One region of the Clostridium acetobutylicum ATCC 824 genome, then DNA from elsewhere that is predicted to be linked to it. Evidence: riboswitches for the same ligand, from Rfam matches in the RefSeq annotation. Region 1 holds a riboswitch; the other holds the start of a gene.
The links. Region 1 has a riboswitch for cobalamin ahead of CA_RS07180 (energy-coupling factor ABC transporter permease). Riboswitches for the same ligand answer to the same signal wherever they lie in the genome.
Positions count from the first base shown of each region.

Region 2: linked by a shared signal. The riboswitch ahead of CA_RS12520 (ABC transporter substrate-binding protein) and the one ahead of CA_RS07180 (energy-coupling factor ABC transporter permease) in region 1 are both predicted to bind cobalamin.

Region 1 is NC_003030.1:1,495,494-1,512,156, forward strand. It holds gene CA_RS07110 (sugar ABC transporter substrate-binding protein) at 1-391, opposite strand, end outside; gene CA_RS07115 (methyl-accepting chemotaxis protein) at 403-2,109, opposite strand; gene nagE (N-acetylglucosamine-specific PTS transporter subunit IIBC) at 2,319-3,785, opposite strand; gene CA_RS07125 (PTS sugar transporter subunit IIA) at 4,202-4,681, shown strand; gene glcT (glucose PTS transporter transcription antiterminator GlcT) at 4,714-5,577, opposite strand; gene hydG ([FeFe] hydrogenase H-cluster radical SAM maturase HydG) at 5,763-7,181, opposite strand; gene CA_RS07140 (zinc-ribbon domain-containing protein) at 8,015-8,377, shown strand; gene CA_RS07145 (hypothetical protein) at 8,695-9,069, shown strand; gene CA_RS07150 (polysaccharide deacetylase family protein) at 9,267-10,100, shown strand; gene CA_RS07155 (biotin transporter BioY) at 10,271-10,825, shown strand; gene bioD (dethiobiotin synthase) at 10,825-11,547, shown strand; gene bioA (adenosylmethionine--8-amino-7-oxononanoate transaminase) at 11,570-12,913, shown strand; gene CA_RS07170 (superoxide dismutase family protein) at 13,049-13,597, shown strand; gene CA_RS07175 (phospholipase D family protein) at 13,690-14,271, shown strand; cobalamin riboswitch at 14,453-14,642, shown strand; gene CA_RS07180 (energy-coupling factor ABC transporter permease) at 14,770-15,441, shown strand; gene CA_RS07185 (hypothetical protein) at 15,444-15,752, shown strand; gene cbiQ (cobalt ECF transporter T component CbiQ) at 15,765-16,541, shown strand; gene CA_RS07195 (energy-coupling factor ABC transporter ATP-binding protein) at 16,599-16,663, shown strand, end outside.
Region 2 is NC_003030.1:2,545,049-2,561,711, forward strand. It holds gene CA_RS12460 (PilZ domain-containing protein) at 1-637, shown strand, start outside; gene greA (transcription elongation factor GreA) at 1,001-1,465, shown strand; gene CA_RS12470 (LTA synthase family protein) at 1,505-3,409, opposite strand; gene CA_RS12475 (AI-2E family transporter) at 3,554-4,573, opposite strand; gene CA_RS12480 (S1C family serine protease) at 4,737-6,038, shown strand; gene CA_RS12485 (HAMP domain-containing sensor histidine kinase) at 6,040-7,518, opposite strand; gene CA_RS12490 (response regulator transcription factor) at 7,515-8,189, opposite strand; gene CA_RS12495 (YibE/F family protein) at 8,215-9,417, opposite strand; gene CA_RS12500 (flavin reductase family protein) at 9,587-10,186, shown strand; gene CA_RS12505 (phosphatase PAP2 family protein) at 10,606-11,064, shown strand; gene CA_RS12510 (hypothetical protein) at 11,044-11,865, opposite strand; gene CA_RS12515 (membrane protein) at 11,878-12,678, opposite strand; cobalamin riboswitch at 12,835-13,012, shown strand; gene CA_RS12520 (ABC transporter substrate-binding protein) at 13,174-14,589, shown strand; gene CA_RS12525 (FecCD family ABC transporter permease) at 14,609-15,637, shown strand; gene CA_RS12530 (ABC transporter ATP-binding protein) at 15,634-16,663, shown strand, end outside.

The DNA of each region.
Region 1 (16,663 bases):
CATCATCCTGGTTTTTTAAAAAATTATTAACACTTATTATTGGAATACCTGAATCATTTGCTATTTGTGTATAATCGCTAGACAGAAGAGTATCAACAGGCAAAACTAGTATTGCATTGCATTTTTGAGCTACTAAGTTTGAAATTTGAGATTTTTGTCTTGCAGGATCACCTTTAGCATTTACAACAACTAAATCGGTGTCAGGTAAATTTTTAGCCTCGTTTTCCATGGCATTTATTATTTTGTTTCTAAAAACATCATCTGAAGCTGGAATAGATAATCCAATCCTGTATTTTTTACTCTTATAAACTATTGATTTTTTTTGAGCACATGCTGTAAGTAAAAAGCAGGTAGCTGCAAATATAATTAAAATACGGCTAGTCTTTTTCATGGAAGTTCCCCCTAAATTTTAAACTTGTTTATCAAATTTTTTAGCTCGTTAGACATTTGAGATAAAACAGTGGTGGTGGAGAATATTTCTTCAACACTAGCGGTTTGTTCTTCAACTGCAGCAGCAACATCGTGGCTTGATTCGGAAGAGCTTTTAGCAATTCTTTCTATATCAATACTCATTTTTTCTACAGTAGAGATTTCTTTTACAATACCTTCTATTTCTAAAGTTATTTCTTGCATTTGTTTATCAACGTTACTGCTGGTATTTAGTATTTCACTAAAAGCTTCTCTTGCTGCTTCTGCTACTGTTGTGCTTTCCTTAATTTCTTGTACACTAGTTGACATACTCTCGTATAATTCATTTGATTTTTGCTGTATATCTTGTAGCATGCTTGTTATTTCGACTGTAGCATTTTGTGAATCTTCAGCTAGCTTTTTTACTTCCTCAGCTACAACTGCAAAGCCTTTACCGTTTTCTCCAGCTCTTGCTGCTTCAATAGCTGAATTTAAAGCTAATAGATTAGTTTGCGATGCTATTTCTGTAATAGCATCTACGACTTTTTTTATTTCGTTAGACCTTTTGTTTAAAAGTTCTGCAGTGTTTTGCACAGGAATCACCTTATTTTCTATTACTTTTATTTGCTCTATTACTTTTTTCAATTTTTCATTTCCTAAAACAGCTGCGTTTGTTGCAGCATCAGATGTATTTAAAACCTTATGAGCATTATCACTGATTCTCTTATTTGCTTCGAATAAATCAGTTATCACAGAAACAGTTTTTTCAGCTTGATCTGCTTGAGTTAAGGCTCCTTCAGATACACCTTGAACTGATACTGCAATTTGCTCAAGTGCTTTTGAGCTTTGCTCTGTATTTGTCTGAAGATTATACGCAGCATCTGTAACATTGCTGCTTTCAGTGTTGATTTTATTTATCAAGGATCTAAGATTTCTGCTCATTTTGTTAAAAGATTCGGCAAGTACACCTAGTTCATCAGAAGAGTTTATATGTATATCAGCTAATGCTAGATTATTTTCAGCTATGGAGGTTGCATAAGTTACCAATTTCTTTATAATGTTTACTATGTTATTTATTAAGATAGTAGCGACAGCAAAGCTTAAAATGCTAATTGATATTATGAGTATTATAATTAATATACCCATAAAGCTTGCGGTCTTAAGTAGGGCTATTTTTTCGGTTTTTTGATCAGTAAGTTGGTTTGTAACTAAATTCTGTATACTGTCATTTGAGGAACTTAAGGTTTGAGTGATTATTTTAAAGTTTTTCATAGCCTGCTCTGTATCTCCAGATTTATTAGAGTTAATTAAATTATTAAGATTTTCTTCATAAGTGGACATTATTCTTTCCATAACATCTACAGATTTCATACTATTTAAGCTTGTAGTATTGTCCTTAATAAATTTAATATTGCTTTTTATCTTATCTAAATTACTGTAAGCAGCTTTTTTGGACTTTTCGTCTTTATTTAGTACAACCTTGTTGACTTCAGAGATAGAATTATCAGCTAAGGCGAAAATTTCATTGGATTTAACAGTTACCTCAATCATGGTATCTAATCTGTTCATTAAACTCTTCATGATTGCAAAAGTACCTATGCTAAGAAAAGTCATAGGAATAATAATGCCTACAAGAATAGTTATAAGTTTTACTCTTAAGCTGCGTCTAGCTTTATTACTGTCAGTATTGGCTCTATTCATAATAAAATCCTCCTAATATAAAAATAAATAGATTAGTTAATTATAGATTTATAGTTATGGATTTTATCGATAGATAATTAAATGTCTTAATGCTATAAAATATGGTGTGTAAGGGGAAAATAGTATCATGAGGATAAGAAATGCATTAACAATAAAGCGCCCTTAGATTATTGTCTATCTCTAAGAGCGCTTATGTATAAAATTTAATATTATTTTTTAATAATTTCCTTAATGTGAGTTGCAATTATATCAGCTGTAGTTCCAACAACTATTTGAAAGTTCTTGTCATCTAGCTTCATAATTCCTGTAGCTCCTAATTTTTTCAATTTAGGTTCATCAACCTTGCTTCCGTCTTTTACCGTAAGTCTTATTCTAGTAACGCATGCATCTAATGATTGAATGTTATTTTTATTACCTATAGCTTCTAATATTCCAACGGCCTTTTCTTCAAGAGTTGAATTCTTTGAAGGTGAAGACTTAATTTTTGGAGTGTTTTCAGGTTCTTCATCTAAATCATCTAAATCATCTAAATCATCTAAATCATCTAAGTCATCTAAGTCATCCATTCTACCAGGAGTTGGTAGATTGAATTTTTTTATTGTAAATAAGAATAAGAAGTAATAGATTATTGCGTATAATATACCAATCACTATAAGTAATATTGGTTTTGTGGATATATTAAAATTCATTATATAATCTACAAATCCAGCGGAGAAGGTAAATCCTGATTTTATTCCAAGTGCTGAGGTTATTGCCATAGAAAGTCCTGTAAGAACAGCATGTACAACATATAGAACTGGTGCTAAGAACATAAATAGAAACTCAATTGGTTCAGTTACACCTGTAAGAAAAGCAGTAAAAGCTATTCCAAGAAGCATACCAGAAACCTTTTTTCTATTTTCTTTTTTAGCAGCTGAAATCATTGCTAAACATGCAGCTGGAAGTGCAAACATCATAATAGGAAAGAATCCAGTCATGTATGTTCCAGCAGTTTTATCTAATGCAAAGAATCTATGTAAATCTCCAGTTACTATTTTTCCTGAAGCTGATTTGAAGGTTCCAAATTGAAACCAGAATAATGTATTCAAAACATGGTGAAGTCCAATTGGTATAAGTAATCTGTTTAAAAGTCCATAAATAAAAGAACCAACAACGCCTGCATGTGATACGCTGTTTCCAAAAGCGTTTATAACATTTTGAATAGCAGGCCAAACTAATCCGGAAATTAGTCCTAATACTAGAGAACATAGTGATGTTAGTATTGGAACAAGACGTCTTCCACCGAAGAAGCCCAAGAAATCTGGAAGTCTAGTACTCTTGTATTTATTGTAAAGATTACCAGCTAAAATACCTACTATTATACCGCCAAGTACTCCCATATCAATGTGCTTGTTAAATGATGTAGCGACATTTGTTAAAACGAAATATCCAACTGCTGCAGATAGTCCTGCAACACCATTATTTTCTTCAGCAAAACCCACTGCAATTCCAATTGCAAATATCATTGCTAAGTTGTTGAAAATTCCGTTTCCAGCAGCCATCATCCATGAAATGTTAAGAAGATCAGGCTGCCCTAATCTTAAAAGTAATCCTGCAGCAGGTAAAACGGCGATAGGAGTCATTAATGACTTTCCTAATTTTTGACATGCTGCTAATAGCTTATTTGTTACACCCAAAATAAAGCCCTCCTTAAATTAAATAAAAGTAAATTGTTAATAAGTTTATTTTTAGACAACAAAAAAAGCCAAAAAAAGAGTACTTCCTTTTTCAGCTTTTGCCCGTGTTGGTAACACGCTGATAAATTGTATTATATAACATTTATCAGCAATATGTCAATATAATGGTGAAATGTAAACGGTATCTGTAATAAAGTGTATTTTTTACATCGTTTACAAATGAAAAAAATTTTAAATTTCGAGTCAATATCTTAAAGTAAAATAAAATTGTCTTACTTGTATTGACAAATGGGTAAAAGGAATATTATACTAGTGAGGTAAAAAATAAAACGTGTAACTTTCGAATAAGGCATGAGTTTTAACTTGTGCCTTATTATTTTTTGCAAAAGGGTATACGTTATATGGGAGGAATACAAATGTTAGGATTTTTTAAAAAAAATTGTGAGTTAATAGCTCCTGCATCTGGAAAGGTTTTAGATTTATCAGAGGTTCCAGATAAGGTGTTTTCAGAAAAGTTGGTAGGTGACGGTGTAGCAATAGAATTGTCTTCAGATACAATAGTGGCACCAGCTAATGGAGAACTATCTTTATTATTTAAGACTTTCCATGCTTTTGGTATAACTCTTGAAAGTGGTGTGGAAATTTTAGTTCATATAGGAATTGATACAGTTAAACTTGAAGGAAAAGGATTTGAACCTTTGGTTGAACAAGGGGAAACTGTAAAAGTAGGGCAGCCGATTATAAAAGTTGATAGAGAATTTATAAAAGAACAAGGGTTTTCTCTCATTACACCGGTTTTAATAACTAACCCGGAGTTAGTCACAGATATAGAATATATTTCAGGAATTGATGTTGACGCTGGAAACCACAAATTGTTTACGTATAAATTAAAGTAATAAAATAAAAACTGCCTAATTAAAGGCAGTTTTTATTTTAAAATACTGCCTTTAGTGTTGTTTTTTATACGTTCTATGTGCATAACCAAGTATGCAGTTTCATCTTCTACAACTTTTTTATGCAGTTCGTCCTCCAGTAATTTGCAAATTTTAGAGGATAATTTGTATGATTCAGGATATGCATGTTTTATAGCGTTAAGTAGTTCGTTTTTTATAGGAGAGGAATTTATGATTCTTTCTATTGTAAAACGTAAGTGAGTAATAAATCTAGCATAATCTATTGAATGTTTGTCTATAGTAATATCGAGCTCATCTTCTATAAATTCTATTATGGTATTTGATAGAAAAGCATACTTTATCGTATTGGATAATTCACCTTTTTTTCTTGCTGAATGTATGTGAAGAGCTATAAAGCCTACCTCATCTTCTGGTATTTCAATATTTGTTTTTTCTTCAAGCATTTTTACAGCTTTTTTTGCTAATTCAAATTCAGTTTTGTAGAGAGTTGCTGTTTCAATTAAAAATGGATTTTGTATGGTATCATTTGAGAGAAGTCTTTTCAGTGTAAAAGAAATATGATCAGTTAAGGATATGTGTATTTTTTCGTTTAAGTTTTCATTTAATTCCTTTGATATCATAGAAATGATTTCTTCACAAATACCTATAATATTGGTATTTACTGTAGAAACAAGCTGTTTAAAAGTGTTTGAGTTATTTTCATTTTCTATAGAAAATACTTTTTCAACATGAGTGTCTGCGGAAATTAAATCATCTATTTTTTTGCCAAAGCCTATTCCACGTTCAAACAATATCTTTTCTTTATTGTTTTGAAGAACGAAGAGAACGTTATTATTTAGTACTTTTATTATTTTAAAATCTCCTGTTGAATTTTTCATTAGTTATCACCTCATAATTATTAGTTTAAAATCAAAATGTATGTGATTAAAAAATATAGCAATATGAAAGATATTAACATATAGAAGGTTTAATTACAACTTCTATATGTTAAATAAGCAAGAAATAAGTACATATAAATAAAAATTCCAACCATAGACTTATAATCCATGGTTGGAAACTTTGCTTAGAATCTAAAATCTCTTTGTCCCTCTTTTAATTCGGTAAGGTGTTTTTTTACTATTGATTTAACCTTTTCGTTAGGTATTTTTTCAACTTCAGAAGCTATAAGTGCTTCACCATTCTTTTGAGTATTAGAAGAAGCATAATCCTCCAAGTACTCTTTAAGAGTCATTAAGGCGTTTGGCTGGCAACAATTTGCTATTTGTCCTGATTTAACAAGGCTCATGAAACGGTCGCCAGTTCTTCCTTCACGATAACAAGCGGTACAAAAGCTTGGAATATAATTCATTTCTAAAAGCCAATTAACTATCTCATCAAGAGTACGGTTATCATTGACTTCGAATTGTGAAGAGTTATCTTCTTCAGGTTCAGATTCAACGTAACCACCAACACTTGTGCTAGAACCACCACTTATTTGAGATATACCGAGTTCAAGTACGCGCTCACGAGTTTTTTTAGACTCACGAGTAGAGACGATCATGCCTGTGTATGGAACTGCAATACGAATAATGGCTACAATTTTTTCAAAAATCTCGTCCGATATTGCATTTGAGAAGTTTTCAGGATCAATGTCATCTGCAGGACGTATACGAGGAACGCTTATAGTATGAGGGCCTACACCCATAGCAGCTTCCAAGTGTTCAGCATGCATTAGAAGTCCAACAAAGTCATATTTGTACATATTTAGTCCAAACAAAACCCCAATACCTACATCATCAATACCACCTTCCATAGCACGATCCATTGCTTCTGTATGATAGGCATAATCATGTTTTGGACCTGTAGGATGAAGTTCCTCGTAACTTTTTTTGTTATAGGTTTCTTGGAAAAGTATATATGTTCCAATACCAGCATCCTTTAATTTCTTGTAGTTTTCTACAGTAGTAGCTGCAATATTTACATTTACACGTCTAATTGCTCCATTTTTATGTTTTATGCTGTATATGGTTTTGATACAGTCAAGAATATATTCAATAGGATTGTTTACAGGGTCTTCTCCAGCCTCTAAAGCCAAACGTTTATGTCCCATATCTTGAAGAGCTATTGTTTCTCTTTTAACATCTTCCTGTGACAGCTTTTTTCTTGCTATATGTTTGTTTTTATGATGGTATGGACAATATACACATCCGTTTACACAGTAGTTTGAAAGATAAAGAGGAGCAAACATTACTATACGATTACCGTAAAATTTTTGTTTGATTTCTCTTGCAAGCTTGAACATTTTTTCATTTTCATCTTCTAAGTCACACTCTAGTAATACAGCTGCGTCTCTGTGTGTTAACCCCTTACATTCTTTTGCTTTTTCAATTATGCTGTCTATAAGTTCGCGGTTACTTTTATTTTGTTTTGCGTATTCAAGGGAATCAATAATTTCCTCATCACTGATAAATTCAGTTGCAACTTTAGATTTAACATTATACATTAAAAACCCTCCAATTTTGTTTTGTTATTCTTTGATAGTCCACAAAGGGATTCTATCATTAGAACGTGGGTAGAGAACTTTAAATTATTAACTATATATGATTTGAAAATAACTTATAATAATAAAATCCTTGTGCCCAAAGGAACAAGGATAGCAGATATGGAAATGTTAATCTATATATGTGCCAGAGCTTTAAAGCTTTGGCACACATTAAGCAATAAAGTTTCCATAATAAATCACAAATAATTATATAAAAATTGACTTTGTGAATACATAGATGAAATAGAGTAACTAAATCAACTATATAAGAACTATTCTCTCGCCTTCTAATTTAGGACTAACCCTCATTCATTCAGTACGATATTTTTTATAAGCGTGGCAGATCTAAGAAAAAACAATAAGAGTTAAATCTCAGATATAGGTTCCTTTAGTTAAACTTTAGTATGTACTAAAATGTTTAGCTAGAAACTACAGATGGGGAAAGCAAACTATAAAACTCAGGGGCTTTCATAAAATCCCATACTGTACCAATGTTATTTATTATATCACAATGCTTAAGAAAATGAACTACCTAAGTTGTTATATGCTTATTATAAAACTAAGTTATTTATTACAGAAGCTTTGTAGTTGTTTAGATTTGATGAGTTTTAATTTTTTATAAAGTTATATAATAATTGTACATTGTGTAAATTAAATATCCTTTGTAAATAATATTACATATAAGGATATAATATGATAAAATTTTGGATATAAACATAGTAACAGAAAAATATTGTAAAAAATATTGTAAAATGATATAATTTTAATTAACAATTATTTTGAGGAGTGATCAAATGATAATTTGGGGTTGGGGTAGAGTAACTAAAAGAAAGATAGGTCAAGTATTCCAACGTACATGTAGTTATTGTAATACAACAGCAATATGGAACTTATGTATTGTTAGAACTTGGTTTACTTTGTTCTTTATCCCCGTAATACCATATCGAAAAAGATATTGTGTTGTTTGCCCAAGCTGTGGAAGTTACATAGAATTAACAGAAGCACAGTTTGAAGAGTTAAAGCAAGCTATAAATTCATCTTCTAGTAATGCCATTAATGAAGCCGTACCAGAAGTTGATAAATATGCAGGAAAGACAGAAACACAAAAGAATTATTTAAAGCAAATGGAAGAGTATAGGAATAGTAAAGCAGAATAGATGTATACATAGAATAAATATGTTCCATTATATAGAAAGCACAGAATAACAATTAACGTTATTCTGTGCTTTTTTTATGTATAAATAAAGGAAAATTTTAAAATTATCATATAACAATAGTATAAACAATTTGTTTTTGCTAAAACAATTTTATTGTATTAGCGACTAATTTATTTTTAGGTATGACAATACTAACAAACTTCATGTGGGCATTACTGCTTGTATGGAGTTTTTTATTTTGTGTAGAAAGGAGAAATGTAAAGATAACAGGTCACATTATGGAGAAAAGAATAATATAAATTAAAGGGGAATGGAAAATGAAGATTAAGTTTTTATTTGATTATAAGGATTATCACATTTCTATAGAGGATGAAGGAGAAGAAATTGATGTAACTGTGAATTTTACACAGCATCAACATAAAAGAGGTAGGCAAAGAGGAGTACATAAGCAAAAAATATTGGATTCTCTTTCAGAAGGAGGGAATAGTGAAATTTTGTATTTAAAGAACAATGAGAAGGCTGTTGTGAGGGATTTTAAGAGAAACATATCCTATGTAATAGAAGTTTATTCTGATTCCACAATAGTTACAAATGTTATTACAAGCCTAAATAAAACGAATATAAAGGCATATAAAGGAGAAAAAGTAATTATTATAGGAAAAAATAATGAGCACAATTATTATTTGAATTAAGTGAAGACAAGCAGCTAGATTAATAATCCGGCCGCTTGTTTTTTTCTATAAGTGAATTTAAAGCCATAATTTGTAAGATTTCAAAATACATAAATATAACTTGGAAAAGGAATAACTAAGGTTAGAAGTTTAATATAGCTTATTATTTCTATGCAGTTACTGTACAGGCAATTCAGTTAATTATTGGGGGATATGACATGAAGATCAAGGACAGTAGATTTAAAGTAAAAAACATAGTTTTAGTAGTTTTAACATTAATTCTTTTATGTGGTTTTTATATTATAGTTAGAGAAGGTATATATAAAAAAAATGTTGTAAAAAAAGAGGTGCCAAAACAAAATAAAATTCATCATAACAAGAAAAAAGAAAATTCTATAAAAAAAGATGTTCCTAAAGATAATATTAAAAATCAACCTGGTGGACAATATACTCCTTGGACAGTTAAAAGAGAGGATGGTAAAAAGGTTGCATATTTAACTTTTGATGATGGACCATCTGTTAATACATCAAAGATAATAGAAATACTAAACAGAAATAACATAAAGGCAACATTTTTTTTAATAGGTAAAAGTGCAGAGGAATTTCCTGATATGGTAAGGCAGGAATTTCAAAACGGAGAGGTTATAGGTAATCATACCTACAGTCATATATTAAGCAATAAATCAAATCCGGAAAAACTCATAGAGGATTTTAACAAATGTGATGGGGTACTAAGAGCTATATTGGGGAAAAATTATAACTCAAGGCTTGCTAGGTTTCCAGGAGGATCTTTTGGAGATAGGTTAAGAGATACTAGAGAAGCTGTTGGTAAAGCAGGATATAGATTTGTGGATTGGAATGATGAAATTGGAGATGCAAGAGGAAGAAATTTGCCGGTATCCATTTTATTACAAAATCTAAGAAAATATACTTATCCTGATACTATTGTGCTCTTAATGCATGATGCTGCACCTAAGACAAGTACAGTAGAGGCACTTCCTCAAATAATTCAATATTTAAAAGACAGAGGGTACACTTTCTCTACATTATAATTTAAGGCAGCCAGCTTATTAAGGCTGTCTTAATATATTACTTTAGTTTAAGGGTTATTTACATTTGGCATGCAAAGGAGGGGTTGACAAATAATAGGTAAATGATTTAAAATTTAATTGTTAACCTAATAAAAATTAAAGGTTAACAATTATAGTGGGGGATGATAAAAGTGAAGCCTAAAGATATGATTATGGTTTCTATTTTTGCAGCATTAACTGCAGTGGGGGCATTTATAAAAATACCAATACCATTTGTTCCATTTACACTTCAATGGCTATTTTGTGCATTAAGTGGCATTATTCTTGGAGCTAAGTTAGGAGCATTATCTCAAATAATTTATGTTGGAATGGGGCTTATGGGAGCTCCAATTTTTACGGAAGGTGGTGGGATATATTACATATTCAAACCTACATTTGGATATCTTATGGGATTTATAGTTGCATCCTTTGTGATAGGAAAATTGTCATCAAAAATAAAGAAAACAAATTTTATAAAATCCTTAATGTGTGTTTTAAGTGGTTTAACTTTTGTGTATTTATTTGGGGTAGTTTATTTGTATGTAATTTATAACCTATACATGGGTGATAAAAAAACTTTTTCATGGGCAATATTTTATGGATGTATTATTTGTATAGGGGGCGATATTTTGATAAGTATAATTGCTGCAATACTATCTATGAAGCTTAGAAGTATAAAAAATGTTAGTGAATTTGGAGGATTATAATGAGAGGTATATATTTAGTTGGAACCGATACGGAAATTGGTAAGACAGTAATATCGGCGGCACTTGTTTATATTTTATGTAAAGCAGGCTACAAAACAGCTTATTTTAAAGCAGCTTTAAGTGATGCTGAAGAACTTAACGGAAAGTTGATTCCTGGAGATACCGAATTTGTGTGCTCTCTTTCAGGAATACAGGAAGATTATGAAAAACTAACTCCGTACATATATAAAACGGCAGTATCTCCATACTTAGCATCAAAAATAGAAAATAAGCCGATTGATATACAAGTGATTAAGGACAAGCTTACTAAATTAGAAAATGAGTATGGCTATGTACTTTGTGAGGGGAGTGGAGGAGTAATTTGTCCAATTACTGATGTGGATAATAAGATATACACCTTGGGTAATTTGATAAAAGATATGAAAATGGATGTTATCTTAGTTTGTAGAGCAGGTCTTGGAACTATAAATCATACTGTTTTAACTGTTAGTTACTTAAAAAATAATGGAATTGAGGTTAAAGGGATTATAGTAAATCAATATGAGGAAAATAGGCTTTGCAAAGATAATATAAATATGATTAAAAAGATGACAGGGATCCCCATATTAGGGGTAATGCCTTATATTAATGAAAATAAAAAAAACTTTATAGAAGAATTAAAATATAATGCTTGTAATATATTCAAAGCAGATGAAATTGCAGGCTTAATGAAAGAAGTATGAACTTGTTTGGTGGTGGAAGATTATGAAAGATATTGAAAGAGATGATTTGAAATATATATGGCATCCTTGTACACAAATGAAGGATTATGAGAAGATGCCACCAATAGTAATCGATAAAGGTGAAGGCTGTTATCTATATGATGTTAATGGAAATTCATATTTAGATTGCATAAGTTCTTGGTGGACAAATATTTTCGGGCATAGTAATAAGAGAATTAATAAGGCAATTGAAAAGCAGTTAAATGAAATTGAACATGTTATTTTTGCACATTTTTCAAATAAGCCTGCTGTAGAATTTTCTAAAAGTCTTATTCAGATTGCCCCAGAGGGATTAGACAAGATATTTTTTTCGGATAATGGATCTTCAGCTGTAGAGATAGCTCTAAAAATGAGTTTTCAATATTATCAGCAAACAGGAAAAGTTAAAAAGACTAAATTTGCAGCTTTAACTAATGCTTATCATGGAGAAACTATAGGGGCCTTATCCGTTGGGGATTTAGACTTATATAGCAAAATTTATAAACCACTTCTTATAGATACCTTAAGAATCCAAGGGCCAGATTGCTATAGATGTAAATACAATAAGGAAAGACATAGCTGTGAAGCTGAATGTTTTGAGGAAATGGAGAAAAGTCTTAAGAAACATAATAGTGAATTATGTGCTATTATTATTGAGCCTATGATTCAAGGGGCGGCAGGAATGAAAATGTATTCTCCTAAGTACTTAAAGAAGCTTAGATATGCATGTGATTATTATGATATAAGCGTTATATTTGATGAAATAGCTGTGGGGTTTGGAAGAACAGGAAAAATGTTTGCCTGCGAAAATGCTGACATAAGCCCTGATATAATGTGCCTCTCAAAGGGAATTAGTGCAGGCTATATGCCTATGTCAGTTGTTTTAACTACTAGTAAAATATACAACGCATTTTATGATGATTATGTAAATTTAAAGGCTTTCATACACAGCCATACGTATGCTGGAAATGCTTTAGCTTGTGCGGCAGCAATTGAAAGTCTTAAAATATTTAAAGAAGAGAGTATAATAGAAAAGAATATAGGGAAATCCAAGCTTATTGAGAAGCTTACAAAAAATAGAGCAAGGAATAATAAGTTTATTGGTGATATTCGCAGTCTCGGTATGGTGACAGCAATAGAACTGGTTAAAGATAAAGATACAAAGGAGAGCTTTGACTGGAAAAGTAGAGTAGGATATGAAATATATAAAATAGCATTAAAAAAAGGCCTTCTTTTAAGACCTATAGGTGATGTGCTTTATTTTATGCCTCCTTATAGTATTGGAGAAAAAGATATAGAATTCATGGTGGAGAAATGTTTTGAAAGTATAGAGCAGTATCTTGAATAAAATAAGGGCTATTGAATAAAAGTCAATAGCCCTTTTGGCAATACAAACCATGTCTTAAAAGTAAGTAATTAAATATTGTAACACTTAAAGAATTAATACATAGAATAAAGTGTAATATTTAATTTGGAGGCAGCGATGTATTTTGATGAATACCAATGTCCTTTTTTAGACAATTATGATTATGAACACAGAGAGAACGAGGATTTGTACAGGCAAGCACCAAGAAGAGCTGTAGCAACTATAGTAGGAGGACCATTAGCTCCTAATATTAGAGGAACTGTAACATTTACAAGTGTACCTAACGGAACAGAGGTCTCTGTTGTGCTTAATGGACTGCCACCGTATAGACCAGCAATGGGTGGAAGACCTCAGGTTGGACCTCATGGATTTCACATACATCAAAATGGTAATTGTACTCCAGGAACTGCAGCACAGCCTTTTCCAGGCACTGGGGAACATTGGAACCCAACTAATCAACCACATGGAAACCATGCAGGAGATTTTCCTGTAGTTTTTTCTAATAATGGATATGCTAGAATGACATTCTTTACGAATAAATTTAGGGTCCCACAAGTCATAGGAAAATCTGTAGTATTGCATGAAAGTCCAGACGATTATAGGACACAACCAGCAGGAGCATCTGGGAGAAAAGTAGCGTGTGGTGTTATTAGAGCTGTTAGATAATAGCTTTTTAAAGGGGCATATAAGTCCCTTTATTTTTATGTAATGGAGGATTAAATAGTACATAAAATTAAGGTATGTATGGAGAGGGTTACATGAATAGAAAAAAGTTAACATGCATATTTATGGGAATTACAGTCTTCTTTTTAGGAATAGGTATATTTGAATTAATAAAAAGTACGGCAAAAGCAAATGCAATATCAAATAGCAATATGAAAAGTGGTTTGGAATACCACTTTTCTATGGAGAATCAGTCTCTAGATAATAGGTTGATTAAAGTTATTAATTCAGCAGATATTAAGCTAGATATAGCTATATACGATTTAAGAAAAAATAATATTGTTGCAGCAGTAATAAATGCAAAAAAAAGGGGAGTTGCTATAAGAATTATTACAGATAGCAAACAGGCAAAATTAGGAGAAGAGGATGAAGAATTAAGATTACTTAAAGCATTTGATATACCTATAAAAATAAATACTCATGCTGGTATTATGCACATGAAGATTACTGTTGTAGATAATAATACAGTTACTACAGGAAGTTATAATTACACAGACGATGCAACATATAAAAATGATGAGGTATTAATCATAATAAAAAACGCTTCAATTGCGAAGGATTGGGAAAAAGAATTTAGCACAATGTGGGAAGATACTTCAAGGTTTACAAGTTTATAGTTAAGGAAGTGAAAACTAACTTATGCATAAACTGTATTTGTTGTCAAAGCACAATTGTGTTTCCATAACTTATATGATACCATATAAATTATGAGAAATAGTTTAGGTATTTAATGAATACCTTTAAGTCCATATAAATAAAATTTAATATATAAGAATATAGAGTTTTAGTATCAATAATAGATTGCTACTAAAATTTGTAGGTTCAACTGAGGAGTCTTAGTTGATTAAAAAGGAATCAGGTGAAAAGCCTGAGCGGTCCCGCCACTGTAATAAAGGAGTTTAAGTACAATATGTCACTGGGAAACTGGGAAGGCGTACTTAAGCAATGATTTTTGAGCCAGGATACTTGCCATATTCTAGTATGTTTTTTCTACGAGCGATAGGAGGAATAATCATGAAGTATAACCATAGGTGTACTATATGCATTTGGCCTTTTAACGTATTGTTAAGGGGCTTTTTATTTTATCAGAATAATTTTCAAAAGGGAGTGTTTATATGCATATAGAAGATGGAATATTATCACCAACGGCATGGGGGACGTTATATGCTGCATCTGCTTTATTTGTAGTTCCAGGTGTTAGAGAAATAAAGAATAGATCTAAAGAAAACTTATATTATAAGCCTTTTTTATCAATGGTAGGAGTAGGGGTTTTTGTAATATCCTGCATGCACATACCTGTTCCTGTAACTGGTTCATGTTCGCATCCATGTGGAACACCTCTTGCAGCGATACTCATAGGTCCACTAGCAACTTCAGTTATAACGGCAATAGCTTTGTTTTTTCAAGCGCTGTTTTTAGGACATGGTGGTATTACAACTATAGGGGCAAATAATATTTCAATGGGTATAGCTGGAGCAATATCAGGATACGCCTTTTTTAAGCTTTTTAGAAAATTTGGCAGCTCAGTATGGTTAGCAGCTGGGGTAGCAGGTTTTGTAGGTGATATGGTTACCTATATGGTAAGTGCCTTAGAATTGGCTGTAAGCTTACATGGACATACGTCAATATTGAAACAATGGTTAATATTTTTTATGGGATATGGACCAACACAAGTTCCATTAGCGATCGCGGAGGGTATATTTACAGCAGTAATTATTAAAGTGATGCTTAAGAGAAGACCAGATCTTTTAAAAATAGATAACTTAAAGAGTAATAAGGAGGGTTAAATATGAAGAGTGGTTCTAATTCCAAAAATCAGATTAAGTGGATGGACAGCTTTACAAAAACCCTACTAGCAGTAATGTTTGTGATACTTATATTTATTTTTGTGTCAGGTAAGTACATGGAAGAGCATAAAATGAAGGCATCGGGTACAGACGATAAGGTGAATTCTATGGCATCAACGAAACATCGTCCATTTATAGAACTTCCAGGAGACGCAGAGGTTGGAGCTTTTTCAGTGGCAAATTTTTTTGCAGGACTTATTTTAGGACATCACTGGGAAAAACTATTTGGAAAGCCAAAAGAAGATAATTAAAGGAGTATTTTTATGAGCCTTTTAGAATTTAAAAATACCGTAGAGCTTGAAAGTTTTCTTCATAGATTCGATGGGAGGGCAAAAACTGTTGTTTTCTTAATTAGTATGATTACATCTGCATTGCTTTCAAGATGGTATGTTATTGCAACTATGTGGCTTTTCTATTTGCTATTGTTTTTTAGTGCAGGGATAAGAATAAATAAACTTATAAAAAGGCTTTCTATACCAATGGTAATGGCATTAATTGTTTTTGTAAATGTGATTTTTACAAATGGAAATCATATTTTTTACAGTATAAATATTGCAGGGTTTAAATTGGATATTTATTCAGAGGGTATAAGCTTGGGGATTATAATTGCTCTTAGAGTAATTACTGCAGCTACAATTGGATATCTTCTTGTCTTTACCACCCCAATGACAGAAATTCTTGAAACCTTAAGAATGCTTAAAATACCTAATACTATTATAGACATAGCAAATATGATGTATAGATATGTTTTCATAATTGAGGAAGTTAAAAATAGTATGCATAGAGCGCAAATAAGCAGAATGGGACAAAATACATCCATCTATAGGAGATTAATAGACTCTGGAAAAACAGCAGCCTATGTATTAATGAAAGCTCTTGATAAAAGCGTAAATATATACAAGGCAATGCTTTCAAGAGGATACAGCTCAGAAACCAAACGTTTTGCTTTTTTCAATGAAGGTATACATAAAAGAGATCTAATCTTCATAATATTATCCCTTATCTTTATTGTGCTCTGCGTTATAGGAAACCAAATGTGAAACTTGCATTTTCACGATAAAAATTATCTATGCAATAAATTTTAAGGTGGTTAAATAATGAATCAAATAAGCATTAATAATGTAGATTATATTTATAGCGATGGCTTTGAAGCTCTACATGA
Region 2 (16,663 bases), 1.0 Mb from region 1:
AGGTGACAGAGTTACCTTTAACTTTAAAATGGGCTCTTTAAACATAACCTGTAATGCAACAATTGTTTGGGGAACAAGCAGTTTAACAGACGGCTTTATTAATGGATGTAAGTTTGATATCCTGGCCACAGACAAGCGTCTTTTAAAACTTTTTATAGATTCCCTTTATAATAAAAACTTTATTTCTTTATACAGAGATAAACAAACATATATAGTTCCAAATATGTATTTAACTTTAAACTTATCTAATACTGATATATACAGAGTATTCCAATACGCTACTTATCAATTAGGTACTTTAAAGAAAACTGATAATAAGTATGATTTGGCTATACATGATAATCTTGTTAATAGGCTAAATGACTATCTTAATAATAATTTAGATTGTTTTAAGGTAAGTATATATGAATCTACTCAATTTAAAAGAATAATAGATTTTTGTATCTTGAGTCTTCAGTATAATGATGAAAATATATCAGCTTTAAGGTTAGAAGATCTTGATATGTCAGATTTTGATAGTGACCGTGCTGAAAAATACAAAAATGATTTTGAAAAACTTCCTGAAGATATTAGACTAGAAGCTATAACTGAAATATCTAAATCTTTATCAGCCAAAGGATTAAAAGTTTTGAATTAGTACCACGTTATAAACTTCTTGAAATAAGTTAAGTTTAGTAATATTATATATAGTGAAGCTACGTTTGCTAAAGCTTAATATTATAAAAACACATTAACATTGTATTTTTGTAATATATGAGTTTGTTTTGCAGTAGTTTCACTATATATATTTATATTTATTAATTAGAAATATACATATCATATATGTATATTTTTTATGTAGAAATCAATATATAGAGTTTCTAGTTAAATTAAATTAGAAACTCTGTCAAGTGTTTCTAATTTAAACTTAACTTATATTCGATATTGACAAGTTAAGTTTAACTATAGAAATTCTGTACATATATTTTTACACAAAATTTAAGATAGTAGGTGTTTATTAATGAGTAGTAAAATTTTAACCGAATCCGGAAAAAAGAAACTTGAAGAAGAACTTGAATACCTAAAGACCGTAAAAAGAGCAGAGATTAAAGAAGCATTAAAATTTGCTCGTTCTCAAGGTGATTTAAGTGAAAATGCTGATTATAGTGCAGCAAAAGACGACCAGTCAATGAATGAAACAAGAATTCAAGAAATTGAAGATATACTAAAAAGCTGTACTGTAGTTGAAAGCTCTGAAAATGAAAATGTATTTGATTTAAATAAAAAAGCATTAGTTAAATTTTGTGATACAGATGAAACAGAAGAGGTTACATTGGTAAGTTCTGTTGAATCAGATATTAAAAACATGAAGGTAAGTATTGACTCTCCTCTTGGAAAGGCTTTATATAAGTCAGAATTAAATAAAAGAACTCTAGTTCAGTCACCTGATGGTAGTTACGAAGTAGAGGTACTGAAAATCCTATAAGAAATAGGCTTAAATGATAAATTCATTTAAGCCCTTCTTTTATTTCAAAAAAGTTTTAATTAAATTATGATTTAGTAGATCGTCAGAATACTCTAATTCAGTTGTCGCAGCTTCTTTCTTCTTATTAAGTTCAGGTGTCTCCTTTATCTTTTTACCTGTAGCTATATCATAATAAGTGTTAGTCCATGACACATAAAATATCTTACCATCTGTAAACGATCCATTTCTAAATGTAACATTGGTACTATCACCATCTTTTACATTTAATATATCTTCACCAAACATATAATTATTACTTATGTTATATAAGTTAGCTATTGTAGGATAAATATCCATCTGCCCTGAATAAGTATGATTCACTCCCTTATGTTCGTCATCTGGAAAATGAATAAACATAGGTACTTTTTGATATTCATACCACGTAAGATCAGTAGGATCTTTTATCCCCTCAAAACTATAAAGTTGATTTATATTTTCTTTTGGTATAGCAAAATGATCTCCATATAATACAATTATTGAATTCTTAGTTAATCCTTCTTTATCAAGTTTGTCCAGGAACTTACCTAATTGTTCATCTGTATAATGTATTCCTTCAAAGTAATTTCCTAAAAGAGTATCTTTATACTCACCAACATCTAACTTATTCATAGTATACTTTTCATATCCAGCCGTGTCGTTAAAAGGATAGTGACTACTTAAAGTTATAAGGAAAGAAAAATATGGTTGTTTAAAAGTTTTCATTTTAGCCAATGACTGATTTAAAAATGACTCATCACTTAATCCCATACCAACTACCTCATCATTTTTATAACTAGTCTGACCATAAAAATCATCAAATTTTTCTGATTTATACATTACATTTCTATTCCAGAACCCCTCATTATATCCATGAAGCGCTGCAGTATAGTATCCTTTGTCGCCTAAATCTTTAGGAATAGAATTAAAAGTATTTCCTGCATATGTATAATATGCAGCTCCAGATTGGGCAGGATACAATGAATTCAATGACATAAACTCAGCATCAGATGTATTTCCTTGAGCTACTTGATAGAAATAATTATCAAAATATAAGCTTTTATTTATCCATTTATTCAAATTAGGTGTTATTTCTTTTCCATTTATACTTTTGTTCACAACAAATCCTTGAAGAGCCTCAACTTGAATCATTATGAGATTTTTTCCTGAACCTTCTGATTTGAATTTAACACCAGGAATAGAGTTATTATTCTTAAGATAGTTATTAATTGCATTCTTCCTTGCTTCAGGCAACTTCTTTGAATTTTTCACCTTTGTGCTTGTAAAATTATAGGCATCTACCACATGAAAATTTAAATTTCCTATCATCTTTGTTAGGTAAATTCTATTACTCATTGCAGTAAGCAGTGTTGGTTGTTCCACATTAACTTTATGAAATTGTTGTGCATCTAAAGCTGCTCCGAATATAAAGACAGCTAAAAATAAAACTAATCTAAACTTTAACTTAATAGTATTTTTATTTATGCTTTTAACATAAATAAAAGTTGGAACAAGTATAATAATATCTAATAAAAACATAAAATCCTTAATGCTTAGAACATCAGCCACACTCGATTTTACACCAACCAAAAGTTTTGCTGTTTGAACAGCTGAAACCGTTATTATATCTTTATTATACCTAAAATAAGCTATATCCGATATGAGAATGAGGCTTATTATCAAATCAATTATAAGTAAATACGCTGTTCTTTTTTTACCCTTGAATAAAAAAGAGAAACTAAATATTATTAATACTGAAGCAATTATTGGTGTTATAACCGAACTATCAAAATATTCCGGTGAAATCTCTTTTCCATAAGTAATCAATTTAAAAACTAAGATTATAAAAAATACTATAATATCACCATAATTTAATATTTTCCTTGTCTTCTCTGACAAGGTATTTTTGTATATTGCAGAAAATCTCATCTATTCATCTCTTTCCTAATTTAAAATATAATAACACTTAATAAATATAATATAAAAAAATTAATAATACATAAATAACTTATTAATTTTCAATAAATTATTTATGTATCATATATGTGTATCCTTAAAAGCTTATGGAATCCATTACGAAACTTTTACTTCAAATACATCAAGTAGAAACATAAATAGTGGTATACCTAAAAGTAGTCCCCACGTTCCCATAAAATCTCCTGATACTATAAGTATTATAAAAGTAAAAAATATAGGCAATTTAGTTTTGGAAGACATTAGTTTTGGATTTAAGAAATAACTTTCTATACAGTGTATCACTACAACCATTAATATTACATAAATTACTTCTGTAAATCCATTAATATTAAATGCAATAAATGATAATGGTACAAGCGAAATTATAACACCAGCTACAGGAATAAGACTTAGTACAAATATCATAAATCCTAAAGTCATTAGATTAGGAAAACCCATTATTGCAAGTGCAATAGATGATAATACAGCATTCACAATTGCTATTAGTATTTGTGCTTTTATAACTTTACCGAATGAGTTTAGGAAGTTATTACCATAATATACAAAGTACTCATACATAGTAGAGAGCTTGCTTTTCTCAAACTTCTTACCAAATTTCTTTATTGTGCCCTTTTCAAGCACAAAGAATAAGCTAAGCACAAACGCTAAAAATAAATTCAAACTCACTTTTCCAAAATTCTTAGCAAATTCTATTATATAGCTTAAACCCTGCTTAGTGTAAGATCCAATATCTAATTTAGTAATCATTGGTTGTATGTATTTTCCTAATGTTCCCAAATCGCTAGTATCTATAGTATTGTAAAAGTTAGTTGCTTGATTTACAATATTTGTTGTTTCCCTAACTATTACTGGAACATAATTATAGAAAACAAGCACTATAACAGCTATTATAAGAACATATAATAGTAAGGCAATTAAGCCTTCCCTAACTTTTATATATTTTCTAAGATTTGATACAATAAACCCGTGCAGACTGCTAATCAAATATGTAACTATAAAGGTCAATAATATAAAATTCATTATAGACCTACAAAAATAAAAAAATGCAGCCAATAATACTAAAAACGCTCCTCTCTTAAAGGACTCTTTATGAAACAAATCTAAAATATAACTCAAATTTGTACCCTCCTTTTACAGTACTAGTTTACTATGAAATGTGCCTAATTTCAATGTAATAAATTTTAATTCTAAACAACTATTTAACAAAATTGTCACACATCTGTCACACACTAAGTTTATTATTAAAACATACAAAGCAGAAACAAATTAGGAGGTAACAATGATGGACGATTTAAACAATAATAACGTGAATAATAATGATACAGATAATACAACTGAAATGAATAATAATAACAATGATAATACCGTTAATATGAATATGCCAATTGAATATAAAAAAGAAAGCAATAAAAATAGAAAACCTTTCAACAAAAAAATAGCATCATATATAGCAGTAGGTTTAACCTGCGCTATACTTGGAGGAGGTATATCAACAGCATCAGCCTTATATCTTCTTCCTAAATCAAACTTTTTCAAAAGTACACCATTATACAAAACTATGGCTAATGGTGGAAGTTCTTCTCTAGGCTATATTAATGCTTCACCAACCTCAACAAAGACGTCTAGTGCAACTGGAAGTGGTTTAACTGTATCGCAAATAGTAAAAAAAGTTAGCCCTGCAGTAGTTGGTGTATCAACAAAAACGACTGTAACCCAAAACGATTTTGATTCCTTCTTTGGCTCAAGTAATGGTAATGGAAGCTCTACACAGGAAGGAATGGGATCCGGAATAATATTCAATAATGATGGTTATATACTAACAAATTACCATGTTATAAAAGGTGCAGATAAAATAGCAGTAATCCTAAACAACAAAAAAGAAGTTTCAGCTAAAGTTGTAAATTATGATGAAGCTAATGATATAGCCGTAATAAAGATGACAGGAAGCTTTACTGTTCCTGGTGTTGCAGAACTTGGAAGCTCAGCTTCATTAAATGTTGGTGATTCAGTCGTTGCAATTGGAAATCCTTTAGGAAAAGAATTCTTAGGAACAGTTACAACTGGAGTTGTCAGTGCTGTTAATCGTGAAGTAGCCGTAAGCGAAGGTCAAAAACAAACTTATATCCAAACAGATGCAGCTATAAATCCTGGAAACAGCGGAGGTCCTCTAGTAAATTCATTCGGACAAGTAGTTGGTATAAATTCTGCTAAGATAAGTGAAAACGGCGTAGAAGGAATAGGCTTCTCAATTCCAATTGATACTGTAAAAAGCAAAATTCAAAATCTTTCTAAGCCTATACTAATGCTTGGAATAAGTGGTGAAGCTGTAGATAAAAGTACCGCTGAACAGCATAATATACCTCAAGGTGTATATATTGAACAAATTCAAGACTTTAGTTCTGCTCAAAAAGCAGGTATGCAGGTTGGAGATGTAATAACAAAGTTTGATGGTAAAAAAGTAACTTCTACTAGCGATATCGATTCTATAAAGTCAAAACATAACTCAGGTGATACTGTACAAGTAGAAGTTTACAGGGACGATGCTTATAAAACCCTTTCTTTAAAACTATCAGACAAATAAATCAGCATAATTTTAGGGAAAAATAAAATTTCACCCCATTTTCAACATTAAGAACTCCATAGCTTCCGTTGTGGAGTTCTATTATATTTTTAACTATTGCAAGACCTAATCCAGTACCTCCAACCTTTCTATTTCTAGACTTATCAGTTTTATAAAACTTATCCCATATCTTACATACTTCATCAACTTCGATTTTTTCTCCATCATTTACAACTTCTATAGTAATCTTGTTATTTTCTTTTAACATATTTACGTGAATCTTTCTCTTAGCGTACTTCAAGGCATTATTAAGTAAATTGGTAAAAACCTGCTCTAACCTATATTGATCACCCATTACGTATCCATTTACTATATTTATGCTCATATCTATTTTCTTTTCATCTAATATTGCATAGTATTTTTTTGAACATTTAAATACCATTTCTCCAATATCGAATTTTCCTAATGTGAGCTTAAAATTTCCACTTTCCAATTGTGATAAATCAAGCATATCGGAAACAAGTTTTCCCATTCTTGCCGCTTCATCTATAATTACATCTGTGTAATAATCCCTTTCTTTTTTAGTCACTGCAACGTTATCTTTAAGCCCTTCTGCATAACCCTCTATTATTCCTATAGGCGTCTTAAGCTCATGGGAAACTCCGGCCACAAATTCCTTTCTCATCTTTTCTAGTTCCTTTTCTTTTTCTATGTCCTTCTTCAATTGTTCATTTGCTGCTTTAAGTGAATTCATTGATTTATTAAGATTATCAGCTAAAAAATTTAAGTTTTTTCCTAAATATCCTATTTCATCTTCAGATATGACATTACACTTTTCACTAAAATCCAGCTCAGCCATTTTTGAAGCTGTTTTGTTTATTTTCTTTAGTGGTTTTGTAATCATTCTAGAATATATTAGTGCTAAAATAATTACTACAACTACAGCACTAAAAAATATGTAAATAAAAAATTCCTTCATTACCGAAGATGCCTCTGTAATTGATTGGAATGATGATATTGCAAAAATAACATCATTGTTAGCTCCAGGAACTACGCAGACTATATTTTTAACATTATATGTCTTGCTCTGAAAAACATAAGTCTCACTTTTTCCAGTTCTTCTCATATTTAAAAAATCAGCAGGATTAGATACCCAAGTGTGCATTATATCCTTAATTATATTTATTTCGGCAGTATCATCTTCTCCATCATTTTCAAAATACTTCAAATTTCCATAACTATTTAATATAGCTACCTTGCAATTATTTTTTCTTTCAAATTCCTTTATTATACTCCCGATATCATCATAAGGATTATTTTCATTGGCATTATATTGTTTTTTAAGTTCTTTTGTTGCGCTTTCAAGTGATTGCATTTTTTTGTTTTGATAAAATTTTCCAAAGAACGCACTTTGAAAAACCAACATTCCTAATATGAAAACAACATAAAAACTCAAAGTTATAACAAACAATTTAGTTGTTATGCTGCCCTTTATCTTCATTTTTTCACCTCAAATTTGTATCCGCTTCCTCTTACTGTTGCTACTAAATATGCCTTATCTTGTAGTTTTTCTCTAAGCCTTTTCACATGAGTATCTACTGTTCTAAGATCCCCATAATAATCTTCTCCCCAAACATTATCTAAAATCTTATCTCTCGTAAGCGTTATACCTTTATTATTAGAAAAATATATTAAAAGATCATACTCTTTTGGAGAAAGATAAATTTCCTTATCTTCAATAGTAACCTCATGAGAAATAGCGTCTATCTTGAGCCCATCAAAATTTTGAACCTTAGACTTTTCATTTGGCTGAATTCTTTTTAATAGAACTTTAACCTTAGCAGTAAGTACCTTTGGACTACATGGTTTAGTAACATAGTCATCTGCACCAAGCTCATATCCTAAAAGTTTATCATCCTCTTCACTCTTAGCTGTTAACATTATTATTGGAACCTCTGACTTCTCTCTTATATTTGTGCATACAGTCCATCCATCCAAAAGAGGCAGCATTATATCTAAAATGACAAGCGAAATTGAATTTCTGTCAAACATCTCTAGTGCCTCTTTCCCATCCGCCGCTTCAAGTACACTGTATCCCTCTCTTCTTAAATAGGCTTTTATGAGCTCTCTCATTCTATCTTCATCTTCAACTATAAGAATACTCTCAGACAAAATATATCCCCCCATACCAAATAATTTATTGTTTTTCTTCTACAAGCATATTTTCTTTACTATTTACTTTAACCTTTTCACGTTTTAGTATCATTGCAGAACAAAAAGCTGTAAGAGGTATTGTAAATATTAAACCAATACTTCCAGCTAATGTTTTAACAAGCTCCGAAGCTATTACATCTTGATTTATAATTCTATACAGAGGAAGATCATATGATGAAATCCATATCATAACATACATAGCCCCTCCTGCATATGCCAAAATAAGTGTATTAGCCATTGTTCCCATCATATCTCTTCCAACATTCATTCCAGACTTTACAAGCTCCATAACAGTTGCCTTATCATTGGTCTCATGCAGTTCGTTTATTGATGAAGCTATTGACATACCAATATCCATTACGGCACCTAAGGCTCCCATTAATATTCCTGCAAATAATAGTCCGCTAAAATTAAAGCTTGTATTTTGAGTAATATAAATAACCATTTGTTCTTCCTCATCGGTCAGTCCTGACAACCTTAAAGTAATTATACTAAAGGTAGCAATTAATGCTGACAGTATAAGCCCTCCACTTGTACCTATAATAGCTGCAAGAGTTTTTTTGTTCTTCCCACTTATAATTATAAGATTTATTGTACTTACAACTATACATATTACAATTGAAACAATAGTAGGGTTAAAACCAGCAATTATAAGAGGAATCATTATCTTTAATACTGCAACAGCTGTTATAGCAAGGGCAATTACAGATTTCACTCCCTTTTTACCTCCAACTACACTGAGAAGTATTATAAATACTGCCACGAGTCCGAAAATAAATTTGTACCTTACAACATCGTATATGTAAGCACTACTTATGTTTCCTTTACTATCTTCATCTATATTAATGAGTACCTCATCGCCCTTTTTAGTAAGCGTTTCGTGGGCTGTCTTTTCATTAACCAAGTTCTCTAACTTTATCACTTTACCTTTGTAATCGCCATTTAATATCTTTACCAAAACATAAGTCCTATTCAAAGAGTTTTTATTCTTCTTTGACTTTTTATTTTCTGGCACATTTATTACATTAACCTTAGAGGTATTTTTATTTTTTTTGCTGTTACTTGATAACTCCTGTATTACTTTACCGTGTATAACTAAATCCGATTTATTATCATCACTAAAATAAAAATGCCATACTAATAAAACTGCAATAAATATAGCTGCCACAGTCGACCATATTATCACCTTTTTTTTTTCTGGTCATAACTTCATCCCCTTTTTAGTATATAGTTTCTAGATAATTTTAATATATCACAGCTAAACATAATAAAAAAAGTGATTTTTTAAATGTTAATCATATGTTAAAATTATTGTTGTATAAAAACACTGTGTAAAAAGAATAGAGGAATGTCACATGAACAAATTAAATTTTAAAGGAAGCGTTATGTTAAACCCAACACCAGTGGTGCTTGTTACCTCTAAGGATAAATCCCAAAATTTAAATGTTTTTACAGTAGGTTGGGTCAGCACTGTCTGTACTAAAGATCCAATAATAGCTATGGGCATAAGACCTGAGAGACTTTCATATCAGTATATTAAGGAAAGTTGCGAATGTGTTATAAATCTTCCTACAACAAGTATGGTTAAAATTGTTGATTACTGTGGTGTAGTTTCCGGTAGAAGAGTTGACAAAATAAAGCATTTTAGTTTACCCCTTAACGATGGAGTATCAATTTCAACACCTTCTTTAGAAAATTGCCCAGTAGCCTTAGAATGCAAAGTAAAATCGGTTACTCCACTTGGAACTCACGATTTATTTCTTCTTCAAGTTTTGAATGTAAAAATAGACGAAACTTTATTAGATAAAAATAATAAAATATGCTTTAACAAAGCCAATCTTATGTGCTATAATCACGGGGAATATTACGGTTTAAATTCAAAACCTATTGGTTCCTTTGGCTTTTCAGTTAAAAAGAAAACCAAAAAAATACACAGGAGGAAAAAAGGAGACTAAATGTCTTCCTTTTTTAATTTTTGGCACTATGAACATTCATTTCTTCCAAACCTCTCACTTAATAGTTCACCATATACCTTAAATCACAGTTACTATTTTTGATTTTTATCATAAAATACAATTATACGAAATATTTTATATTGATATATTTATGATTTATTTGTATTATAAGCCCTTAGCCTATCAATTTATATTAAACTTTACCCAAGCATAATCTTAATTTAATAATGCTTTTATAAAATAGTTATGGGCACAGAAACAATGTTCACTTTCTGAAACCTCCTTTACATCAAACGGTATTTTACCTTAACTTATTTTTAAGGGGAGATATTAACATGTTATTATTTATAAGGAAATTAGATGATTTCATAATTTCTCGCATTACTTTTAAAAACAGTAGAAGATTTTTAGATAAACTCATGATTTTTTGCTCATATTTGGGTAATGGCGGTGTAATATGGCTACTTATTTGCACTTTTCTCATTGCATACAAACCCTACAGAATTGTTGGGATAAGTGTACTGTTATCCTTAGTAATTAGTTTAATCGTGGGAGAGGGAATAATTAAACACTGTGTAAAAAGACTTCGTCCCTTTAGGACTAATTCTAATATAAATATTTTAATTACGAAGCCATTATCCTATTCATTTCCTTCAGGTCATACTTTTTCTTCCTTTGCTGCTGCAAATATGCTTTACCTATACTTTAATGGTTTCGCAATTATTTTTTTTATATTAGCCTCTCTTATTGCAATATCGAGAATATACCTTTGTGTACATTACACCACAGATATAATTGCTGGATTTGTTCTTGGACTTTTATGTTCGAAACTTCTTTTTATATTGATAAATTACGTATCAATTTACTATTGCTCTTAAAATTAAGACAATAAACGCCGCTATAAAAAGCATTACTATTGATATTTGAAAAATATATAAAATGAGGACTCCTATTTGGATTATATCCAGTGCAAATGTATGCCTTGATATATTAAAAGCATCGATAAAATTAAATATTAAGAGAATAATAAATGCAACACAAAATCCTCTTGAAACCCCTCGTATGTCACCTCTATCCGGTGACATACTTAAGCTTATATAAATAGCCAATAGTAAAAAAATGTACAAGTGCTTATTTCTTACAGTAGAAACACAAAAAAAATCCTTTAGTAAATCCACATTTGAGTTAATAAATCCATTCAAAGTATCAAAATCCAATGTTATAGAATTGGCATCTTTACATACTATTTTGATATCATCATTAAATATCGTTGGAATTGTGAATTTCATCATCAAAAGCATAATTACAATTCCACACAAAAAAGGCATTAATCCTATAAAAAAATCTCCTATTCTTTGATAAAAATTTTCACCTTTTTTAAAGCATTTCACGTATCCCAGAGTATTGTTTTTATCTGGTTCTTTAATCAAACTAATATCCTCTATTTTATGAGCAAACAAAATGGCCGTCCCAGCATGAAGCAGTTGATGAAAGGTAGATCCAACTGCTCCCACTACCATTACAGCCTTACCTCCAATACTTTTTTTAAAATTACCGATTATAAAACTTCTAAAGCCACCCATAATAAAACTAAAGCTCACTATTACAACTATAAAGTAAACAGCTTCTATTAGTGTCCTAATTATAACTGCTATCTCTGTTATATAGTATACCTTCATTTTTAACACCTCTTATGCTTTTAAAACTCTAAAAACTAAGCTAATTAAAAATGTAATACAAGAAAATACTACTGCTACAGAAAGAAAACCTGTCATCAGCACGTTATACTTAATAATTATAGAAGCAGATATATAGCTAGATAATCCAACCATATTTATGACCAGTATAAGTAAAAATATTGAAACAAGTTCAACCCATGCTCCATTTATATCAGCTTTACTCAAAGATATGTGAGAAGATATACATATAGCAATAAATAAAAATAAATAGAAATATGGATTTTTAAAATTTTCTCCATTAAAAATATTCTTTATAACTGACCAATTAGAAATTAAAATATTATGAATAGAACCATTATCCAATGTAGTTATATTTAAATTTTGTTTCAAAGTCACCATAAAATTATTAAATACAGCTGGAGTTGTGACTTTAAGAAGTAGCATTATTACAGTTATTCCTCCAAAGATGGGCGCAACGCCTATAAAAAAGTTTCCTATTCTTTGATATACACTGGATGGATTATAAGTATGGTTGACATACCCCAAAACCCCCTTTTCATCTGGGTTTTGCAGTAACTTTATGTTTGTGACTTTATGTCCAAATAAAACAGCTATTATTGCATGACTCAGTTCATGAACAGGAACCCCTAAGAAGCCTGTTATCATAACTGCCTTCATTCCAAAGCTTCTTTGAAAATTAGCTATGGCAGTATTTCTAAGAAAACCTAATATGAAACCAGCTAATATTATAATACCTGTTAAATATAATGTTTCTATGAATGTCTTTAGTATTAAATTGATTATTCCATTCACTTTACTTCACTTCCTCACTTGAATAGCTATTTGTATTAAAACAATACATTATATATAATAGCTTTAATTATACCACAATACAATACAGTTACTATTTACACTTTTTAAATATATGGTTAATTGTAATTTACAAGACAAAGTGGTATACTAACCATGAAATAATACCATATTTTAGGCACCTAATCTTAGGTTTAATAGGGAAATTGGTGAAAATCCAATGCAACCCCCGTTACTGTATACAGTTACAAAACCAATGTCCACTGGAGTTTTCTCTGGGAAGGATGGTTGAGGCTAAACTGTGAGCCAGGAGACCTACCTAAAATATTATGGAACTTCGGAGGGAAGTGAAATCCATAAACATAATCATGCTATTCAAACAATTACAAGCTTGAATGGTTATTTTTATATTTATGCATTAATTTCATTCTCCGCAAAAGCGGAGTTTTTTCTTTTATATAATTATTATTAGATTAATACTTTTAAGGGAGATTTTTTATGTACACAAAAACGAAAGCATCAATTTCAGCATTACTTATTTTAATTACTATAACCCTGTCTTCATGTTCAGGTACTAAAAACAAAGATATTTATTCTAGAAAGAATTCAAATGCAGCCCACACTGTAGCTACAATAGGATATGATAATAAAACCTATGTATCTCTAAAAGAAGCATTTAAAAGCGTAGGTGGAAAATGTACTCTAAACGGAGAAGGTGCTATTGCTTCAAAAGGCAAAGATATAATAAAAGTTAGTGCCTCAAGCAGTACAGCTTATTTAAACTCTTCAAAAATAGCAATGAGTGCAAATCCAAAATTAAAAAACAACGACATATATGTTCCAATGGACTTTTTAAACCAAGTAATGGATGCCAGGATAACTTATTCTAATGGGAAATTAAATATACAAACAGAACTACCTTTAAAATATACTAAAGCCTTCAATATAAAATATTTAAAAGGCGGAATCAAAAAAATAACCGATGGTAACAATAAAACCGTAATACTTGTACCTAAAAATAAAACTGTTCCAGCAGAATATAAAAATGAGACCGTAATAACTTATCCAGTTAATAATGTTCTCGTTTCCTCAGCCACTCAAGGTTCTCTTCTTAGACCTCTTGATGAAATTAAAAGTATAAAAACTGTAACTTTAAAAGAAAACGAGTGGGAAATAGACGAAATAAAGTCTTTACTTAATGATAATAAAATAACTTACATTGGAGATACTACCTCGCCTGACTTTGAAAAAATTTCTTCATCAAAACCTGATGTAGCTATTCTGTACGGAGGAAGTTATGGTCTTAATAACATGATGAAAAAATTTGATGAACTTCATATAAATTATACTTCAGATAATGAATATCTAGAAGAAGACCCTCTTGGAAGATTAGAATGGATTAAGTTCTTATCAGCCTTTTATGACAAGGAGGATAAAGCTGAAAATTATTTTAATCAACAGGTTTCTAAGGTTATGGCTACAGAAAACAAAGTTTCTTCACTAAAAAAGCCGAAGGTTGCCTTTGGAATGGTAGATAACGGCAAAGTGTATATACCCGCTAAAAACTCATACGCTGCAAAAATGGTTGATATGGCAGGTGGCGACTATATATTCAAAGATTTAAACAATAAAAGCGGCTACATAACACTTGAGGATTTCTACTCAAAATCAAAGGATGCTGATGTTCTAATTTATTCTTCTTCAAAAGAATACACACCGTCTTTAAAATCTATGTTAAGTGCTGCCCCAATACTAAAAACTATAAAACCAGTTAAGAATAAAAAAGTATGGTGCTTTGGTAAAGATTATTATCAGGCAATAGATAAAACTGATGAGATTATAGAGGACTTAGCTTCAATTTTTCATCCTGAAAGCTTCAAAGGATATAAAATAAAACATTATTCGCACTACTAAATATTTTAGGAGGATAATTATGAATCTTAATCTAACAAAAAATATGAAATATATCTTACTTTTAATTCTCCTATTTATAGTTCTTATTTTTACCTTTATATTTTCAATCAGCACAGGTTCTTTAAAAATAAATTTTGGTGAGGTATTTAACATCCTTTTTAAAATTGGTGACTTTAACGACGGAGATTATCAAATTGTATGGAATATACGTTTTCCAAGAGCAATAGGAGCTCTCATAGGTGGCTCTGCACTATCTGTATCAGGTCTCCTTCTTCAAGTGTTATTCAAAAATCCTATAGTAGAACCTTACGTACTTGGAATTTCTTCTGGTGCAACCTTATTTGTAGCCTTAGTTATGCTTGGAGGCATAAGTTTCGGTTTTGCTGCCTCCTCTCCTTTTTTAGTATTTTTAGCTGCTTTAATAGGTTCTACTTTAATTATGTTTCTAGTAATCTTGTTTGCAAATAAGGTAAAAAGTGTAGTTACCTTACTTATCATAGGAATTATGGTTGGATACATATGTAGTGCTGTTACAAATGTCTTATCAGCCTTTGCAGATAAACAGCAACTGCAATTCTTTACCATGTGGACACTTGGAAGTTTTTCTGGCTTCACATGGAAAAATATATATATATTATTTTTTATAGGTATACCTTCTCTTTTAGCAGCTTTTCTAATAGTAAAGCCTTTAAACGCCTTCATTTTAGGTGAGCAATACGCAAAAAGCCTTGGAATAAAAATAAAATTTTTTAGAATTATAGTTATAATAATATCAAGCCTTCTTACAGCTGTTGTAACTGCCTTCGCAGGTCCTATTGCCTTTATAGGTCTTGCTGTTCCTCACATATCAAGGCTTATTTTTAAAACTTCAAATACAATATTTTTAATTCCAGGAACTATTCTTCTTGGAGGAATAATAACATCAATATGTGATGTTATTTCAAGAACTGTATTTTCTCCAACAGAGCTTCCCATCAGTGCTGTAACAGCATTTATAGGTGCTCCTATTGTAATATTTTTAATACTGAAAAGGGGGACTTTTTCATGATTGTATTTAAAGCTGAAAATTTATCTGTTGGTTACAATGGAGTTAAAGCTGTTAGCAATATAAACTTTAGTGCCAAACAGGGAGAGATAATATGTCTTTTAGGTCCAAATGGTGCAGGAAAAACTACAATTATTAGAACTCTTTCAGGACTTCTTCCCCCAATTGAAGGCGAAATACATATAAATGGAAAAAGCCTATCAACCATAAATAAAAAACTTCTTGCCCAAACACTTTCAGTTGTATTAACCGAAAAGCCATCATTTGATGTTATGACAGCCTTCGACGTCGTTTCACTTGGTCGATTTCCTCATACTGGTTTCTTTGGAACTATTACTAAAGAACATGAAATAAAAGTAGTAGAAGCCTTAAAAACTGTTGGTGCTCTTAATCTCATAGATAAATACTTTCATATACTAAGTGATGGAGAAAGGCAAAAAGTTATGCTTGCAAGGGCTCTAGTACAAGAACCCCAAATTATAATTTTAGATGAACCTACAACTCATTTGGATATAAATCATAAAATTGAACTTTTAAACACACTTAAAAACTTAAGTCGTACAGCAAAACTTACAGTTATATTATCTCTTCATGAAATAGATTTAGCTCTTAAGTACTGCGACAAAGTTATGCTTGTTGAAAACAAAAAAGTTCTTTCCTTCGGAAGCCCAGAAACTACTGTTAATGGAGAAACTATAAACAAACTTTATGGTATAAAAAATGCTTCCTTTAACCCCATTACCTCATCTATAGAACTTAAAAATTCAGAAAAAAGTAATATATATGTTATTGGCGGCTGTGGCTTTGGAACTCCTATTTACAGACTTTTATCAAAATATAATCTAGGCTTCTCTACAGGAATTCTTCACGAAAACGATATTGACTATGAAACAGCCAAAACTATGTCTTTAAGGCTTCAAAGTGAAAAGCCATTTCAAAAAATAAGCAAAATATCTTTTGAAAAAGCTTTAGCTGCTGTTGCTTCTTCTGATATAATAATAGATTCAGGCTTTCCTATTGGTGAAACAA